DNA from 2 places in the Loktanella sp. F6476L genome. Region 2 is predicted to be linked to the other one. Evidence: riboswitches for the same ligand, from Rfam matches in the RefSeq annotation. Region 2 holds a riboswitch; the other holds the start of a gene.
What was found. A riboswitch is a leader RNA that binds a small molecule or an ion and turns the genes downstream of it on or off. The one in region 2 is predicted to bind glycine.
Positions count from the first base shown of each region.

Region 1 (3,419 bases), on a different contig from region 2:
CATTGTCTTTGATATGATCAGTGCAGAGGCGATTGGTGGCGCGGTCACGCCGCCTGCGCCGGTTGTGTCTGGCGGCACGACGGCGGCCCCGATTGACCATACGCCTGTGGCGTTTGATACGCAGATTGATGTGCCGCTTTATGATCGGACGACGCTTGGTGTCGGCGCAAAAATCCAAGGCCCCGCGATTGTGTTGGAACCCACGGGGACCAACATGATCGAACCCGGTTGGGCCGGTGCAATTGATGATGCTGGCAACCTGATCTTGACCCGTGAAGGGGCCGCACATCGTCCGCCTGCCGCTGGCACAAAGGCCGACCCGATCGTGCTAGAGGTCATGTCGAACCTGTTCATGTCTGTCGCGGATCAGATGGGGGCCACGCTTGCGAATACGTCTTGGTCGGTGAATATCAAGGAACGGCTCGACTTTTCTTGTGCTATTTTCGATGCGAACGGTGATCTGGTCGCGAACGCGCCGCATGTGCCTGTCCATCTTGGGTCAATGTCCGACAGTATTAAAACCGTGATGCGTCTGAACCCTGACGCGGCAGAGGGCGACGCATATATGCTGAATTCGCCCTACAACGGCGGGACGCATTTGCCGGATGTGACGGTTGTGACGCCTGTATTTGTTGATGGGAAAGCCGCGTTCTGGCTCGGGTCGCGCGGGCATCACGCGGATATCGGTGGGCGCACGCCGGGGTCGGGACCGCCTGACAGCACGCATATCGATGATGAAGGTGTGCTGATTGATAACGTGCAGCTTGTGCGCGGCGGGCGGTTGCTGGCGGATGAGGCTGAGGCCGTGCTTGCGTCGGGTAAATACCCGTGCCGTAACATCCCGCAAAACATGGCTGATCTGAAAGCCCAAGTTGCGGCGAACGAGACAGGCCGCCAGGCGCTGCTGAAAGTCTGCGAAACCTATGGACCGGACGTTGTGACCGCCTACATGGGACACGTGCAGGATAACGCTGCCGAATCCGTGCGGCGCGTGATTGATACGCTCGAAGGCGGCTCGTTTGATTACGCGATGGACGAGGGCCAGCACATCAAGGTCAGCGTGACCGTGGATCGCGAAAACCGCCAAGCCACTGTCGATTTCACAGGCACCAGCGCCCAGCATAGCGGCAATTACAACGCGCCGTTTGCGGTTTGTCGGGCCGTGGTGCTGTACGTGTTCCGCACGTTAGTCGGCAGCAATATCCCGCTGAACGAAGGGTGTTTAGAGCCGATCACGATCATTACGCCCGAGGGTACGATGCTGAACCCGAGTTACCCAGCGGCGGTGATCGCGGGCAATACGGAAGTGTCGCAAGCCGCATGCAACGCGCTGTACGGGGCGCTTGGCGTGATGGCCTGTTCGCAGGCGACCATGAACAACTTCATCTGGGGCAACGACGATTTCCAGAACTATGAAACTATCGCGGGCGGGACAGGCGCAGGGCCGGGGTTCGAAGGGTGTGATGCAGTGCAAACCCACATGACGAACACGCTGATGACTGATCCCGAGATTTTAGAGAAACGGTTCCCCGTGCGGCTGGATACCTTTGGGATCAGGGCGGGGTCCGGTGGCGTCGGCGAATATCGGGGTGGCCATGGCGCATTGCGCGAATTGACGTTCCTGGCGGATGTGACCGTGACGACGCTATGTTCGCATCGGGTCGTGCCGCCGTTCGGGGCGAATGGAGGCGGTGATGCTTTACCGGGCGAAAACAGCGCGCGGATGCCGGATGGGAAAGTTGTGCGGCTGAAGGGGAACGACGAGATTGATCTGCCTGCGGGGGCAACGTTCATCTTGAAGTCACCGGGTGGTGGTGGATGGGGCGCAGTGTAAGTTTTTGCAAATTTGCACAAGTTCATGAGTTGAATTCATTTGATCGGAACGAAAGTTTCCGATACGAAACACGCATGACGTCCGCACCGGGAGAGCCGGTTGGGTCCGTCGCCGAAGGAGCAACCGCCCCGGTCACTCTCAGGCAAATGGACCGGTGCAGGGCATAACACGCCGAAGAGAGACCTTAGATGGTCCGCCGAAGGAGCAAGCCCAGATTGGGTGAATCTCTCAGGTCCAAAGACGGCGGGGGCACGACGCGACAGCGTCCAATGGCGGAGATTTTGCCATGCCTCATATTGCGATCCTTGGTGCCGGCATCACTGGTGTCACCACTGCTTATTCCCTTCATAAACGCGGCTTTGACGTCACCGTCTATGACCGACAGCGTTATGCTGCGATGGAAACCAGCTTTGCCAATGGCGGTCAGTTATCTGCGTCGAACGCCGAAGTTTGGAACCAATGGTCCACGGTCCTGAAAGGGATCAAATGGATGTTGCAGGCCGACGCGCCGCTGTCTGTGAACCCGCGTCCGCAGTGGCACAAAATCTCGTGGATGGCGGAATTTCTGGGCAATATCCCGCGCTACAAGGCGAACACCATCGAGACCACCAAGTTGGCCGTTGCCGCTCGCGCCGGGCTGACCGAGATGGCGGATCACACTGGTGTTGATTTCGATTTCAGGCCTGCGGGTATCCTGCATTTTTATAAGACTCAGAAAGACCTAGATCACGCGCGGCGCGTGAATGGATTGCTGGCGCAGGGTGGGCTGACACGCACAGAACTGACACCGGACGAGGTGCTGGCGAAAGAACCTACGCTGCGCGGCGATATCCTTGGCGGGTTCTGGACCGAAAGCGATAGCACGGGCGACATTCATAAATTCACGGTTGGTTTGGCGGATTGGCTGAAGCGGCAAGGGGTGACGTTCAAGCTGGGCCATGCGGTTACGGATGTGCGGTCTGACGCTGATGCGGTGACGATCCGTGCGCAGAGCGAGGATCGTTTTGACGGGGTTGTCGTGACGGCTGGTGTCGGATCACGTGCGATCGCGAAGAAACTGGGCGACCGTGTAAATGTCTATCCTGTGAAGGGCTATTCGATCACGGTGAACCTGCCGGATGCGGTATCGCAGGCCGGTGCGCCGAATGTGTCGCTATTGGATGATAAAGCGAAGATCGTGACATCGCGGCTTGGTGTTGATCGGTTCCGCGTTGCGGGGACGGCCGAATTCAACGGTGAAAACCGCGATATTCGGGCGGATCGGGTAAAACCGTTGACCGAATGGGTCGAAACGCATTTTCCCGATGTCAGCACGGAAAGTGTTGTGCCGTGGGCGGGCCTGCGTCCGATGATGCCAAACATGATGCCGCGTGTGGGTCGTGGGCGGTCTGAACGCGTGTTTTATAACACCGGTCACGGCCACCTTGGTTGGACGTTAAGTGCTGCTACTGCGGACCTGATTGGTGGGACTGTTGCGGATGCGTTTCAGAAGCCACAGATCGGCACAACCCTTAGTGGTGAATTGAAAATGGGCTGACAAATGCCTATGTGGATACCAATTACAAAAGGGTATCCACATGTCATT
Region 1 covers NZ_JALKAR010000005.1:9,769-13,187, reverse strand. The annotation lists gene MWU61_RS11090 (hydantoinase B/oxoprolinase family protein) at 1-1,834, shown strand, start outside; glycine riboswitch at 1,996-2,088, shown strand; gene MWU61_RS11085 (D-amino acid dehydrogenase) at 2,121-3,371, shown strand; gene MWU61_RS11080 (SPFH domain-containing protein) at 3,412-3,419, shown strand, end outside.
Region 1: it holds a riboswitch for glycine, as region 2 does, so the genes downstream of both, MWU61_RS11085 (D-amino acid dehydrogenase) here and gcvT (glycine cleavage system aminomethyltransferase GcvT) in region 2, are expected to answer to the same signal.

Region 2 (3,419 bases):
CTATCCTTATGTCTACTTGCTGGCGCGCGCCGCATTCCGCGAACAATCGGGGGCAGGGTTTGAAGTTGCCCGCGCCCTGGGCGTTGGTCCTTTGGGGCGGTTTTTCCGCGTAGGCCTGCCGCTTGCGCGCCCGGCGATTGCCGCTGGCGTAGCTGTTGTCATGATGGAGACCGTCAATGATTTCGGCACTGTGGATTATTTTGCCGTGCAAACCCTGACGACTGGGATTTTTACGGTTTGGCTGCAGGGCGGGAACCTTGGCGGAGCGGCGCAACTGGCGACCTGTGTGCTGGGGATGATCGTTTTTCTTGTGACGCTTGAAAAGCTAAGCCGCCGCCGTAGCAAATTCTTCGCCTCGGCCCGTGGTCAGAGGCCAGTGTCGTTAACACAGCTTTCAGGCGGGCAGGGGGCGTTCGCGTTTTCGGTGTGTCTGTTGCCGATCTTGATCGGTTTCGTGTTGCCTGTGTCCGTTTTGACGTCTCATGCGTTGGATGCGGGACAATGGGTAGCGCCGGGATTGCGCAAGGCGTTGCTGCATACTGTCACCGTCGCAGGCTTGGCCGCGATCCTGACAGTCTTGGGCGGTCTGTTCATGGTGTACGGGGTCCGTCTGTCGCGGCGAAAACTGCCACGGTTGCTGATGCCAGTGACGGCGATTGGCTACGCGGCACCGGGGGCTGTGCTGGGGTTGGGCATCTTGGTGCCACTGGCGGCACTGGATAACCGTTTCGCGGACGCGGTGCTGGCGTTGACGGGGCGAGATCCGGGGCTGTTGGTGACGGGAACAGCCGGCGTTTTGGTCATTGCTTACGTTGTGCGATTCTTCGCGATCGCGCAGGGGACAGCTGACGCAGCGTTCGGTCGGGTGTCACCAAGCCTTCCGATGGCTGCACGGTCGCTTGGACAGTCATCAGGCGGCGTTTTGAAACGTATTTATTTGCCCTTGATGCGGGCCTCTGTCGGGTCAGCTTTGCTGTTGGTTTTCGTGGACGCGGTGAAGGAATTACCGGCTACTTTGCTTTTAAGACCCTTTAGTTACGACACTTTGGCGACCCGCGTCCATGCGAAGGCATCGCTCGAAAATATCAGTGAAGCCGCACCCGCAGCACTGATGATTACCTGCGTCGGATTGCTTGCAGTCATTTTTCTTGCGAAAGCGCAAAAAGAGGGGTTGCGGAGGTGAGAATCCTTTTCTAAAAGCAGCCGCAGTGCCCCTATAGCTCAGCTGGTAGAGCAACTGATTTGTAATCAGTAGGTCCGCGGTTCGAGTCCGTGTGGGGGCACCATTTCATCATCCAGTTTTATCCAATGACATCCGGTTAGGCCTTACATACAAAGGTTTTGTCGATATCGTTTGTCCGATGCCGTCCAGCGGCGTTTGATGCGATACCCCCAGTTTGGGGGTGCCATTGGGGGTATCCCGAGTCGGGAAAGTGATGTCTTCAGCGCCAATGTCTATGAAAATAGTGAAAACGGAATAGCATTTCCTGAAAGCTTTCATCTGGCTTGGCATGCGATAGCCACGGGGGCAATCTTATGCAATAAAAGTTTGGTGCTGCGGGTTGGCCGTTCATTTCCCAATTCGATTTCGTGTTTGGTGTGTCAGTCTGTCGTTCGTGAAAACGAGACTTACCACCTCGGCTCAAAATCACCAAAATAACCTCTTGCCTGTTGTCACGGAAAACGTGAAAGTGCCCGCACTTGACGTCGGGAGAACCAGCAAAGTTGGTGCCGAAGGAGCAACCGCCCCGGAAACTCTCAGGCAAACGGACCGACGTTGAGACGAATACTCTGGAGAGTGGCACGCAATGTGCCCGCCGAAGGGATAGCAATCTCAGGCACACGGACAGAGGGGGCATCACAGGCGAAAGCAGTGCTTTCGTGCCAGAGTGGTGCCGTGCGATATCAGCATATCGAGATGGCCGTTATTGATAAGAGGCTTACGATGTCTGATCTATTGCAAACCCCGCTACATCAGTTTCACGAAACGCTTGGCGCCAAGATGGTGCCGTTTGCGGGCTATGCGATGCCTGTTCAATACCCGATGGGCGTCATGCAAGAACATCTGCACACCCGCACCAAAGCTGGATTGTTTGACGTCAGTCATATGGGGCAGGTGATCATTAAGGGGGCGGATTATGCTGCCGCCGCGACGGCCTTAGAGACGTTGATACCTGTCGATGTTCTTGGGTTAGCCCCGGATCGTCAACGTTACGGATTTCTAACGAATGACACGGGCGGGATTATGGATGACCTGATGCTTGCCAATCGGGGTGATCAAATCTTCATGGTCGTGAATGCAGGCTGCAAACGGGATGATATTGCTTACCTCAAGTCCAAGCTAGACGATGTCAGCGTCACCGAAGTTACGGATCGTGCGTTAATTGCATTGCAGGGGCCTGCCGCTGAAACAGTGTTGGCAGCCCTTGATCCAAAGGTCGCGGATATGCGTTTCATGGATGTGATCACGGCGTCGCTGGCAGGTGGGGATTGTTGGGTGTCGCGGTCGGGTTATACCGGTGAAGACGGGTACGAGATTTCAGTTCCCGCCGCACAGGCCGCGACATTGGCGCAAACGCTACTAGCGCATGACGACGTGGCTCCGATTGGGCTTGGTGCGCGAGATAGTCTACGATTGGAAGGCGGGCTTTGCCTTTACGGGCACGATATAAATACGGACACGACCCCGACTGAAGCGGCACTGAACTGGGCCATCCAAAAGGTGCGTCGCAGTGGCGGTGATCGCGCTGGTGGGTTTCCAGGCGCTGACGTCATCTTGGCCCAGCTGGCTGACGGGGCGGACCGCAAACGGGTGGGGTTGCTGCCCGAAGGACGCGCACCGATGCGCGAGGGCGTGCCGCTGTTTGCACATATTGAGGACGAGACGCCGATTGGGGCGATCACATCCGGTGGTTTTGGTCCGACTGTCAGTGGACCTGTGGCGATGGGCTACCTGCCGGTCGCACAGGCTGACCTAGGAACAACCGTCTATGGCGAACTGCGCGGCAAAAGATTGCCACTGACGGTCGCCGCACTTCCTTTCACACCTGCAAATTTCAAACGCTAAACGAACCGGAGAAGATACATGAAATTCACTGAAGAACACGAATGGCTGCGCCCTGAAGGCGATATTGTTGTCGTTGGCATCACCGAACACGCCACGACCCAACTGGGTGATATTGTCTTTGTTGAACTGCCTGATGTCGGGACAACCGTGACCAAAGACGAAGAAATTGTCGTGATCGAAAGCGTCAAAGCCGCGTCCGATATTATGGCTCCGATTGATGGTGAAATCGTCGAAGTGAACAGTGCGCTTGCGGACAATCCCGCCCTTGCGAACGAGGATGCAATCGGCGCGGGCTGGTTTTTCAAAATCAAACCGTCTGATGCGTCCCAGATGGACGAATACATGGATGAAG
Region 2 covers NZ_JALKAR010000001.1:604,200-607,618, forward strand. The annotation lists gene MWU61_RS03070 (iron ABC transporter permease) at 1-1,183, shown strand, start outside; tRNA gene MWU61_RS03075 (tRNA-Thr) at 1,211-1,286, shown strand; glycine riboswitch at 1,699-1,784, shown strand; gene gcvT (glycine cleavage system aminomethyltransferase GcvT) at 1,946-3,067, shown strand; gene gcvH (glycine cleavage system protein GcvH) at 3,086-3,419, shown strand, end outside.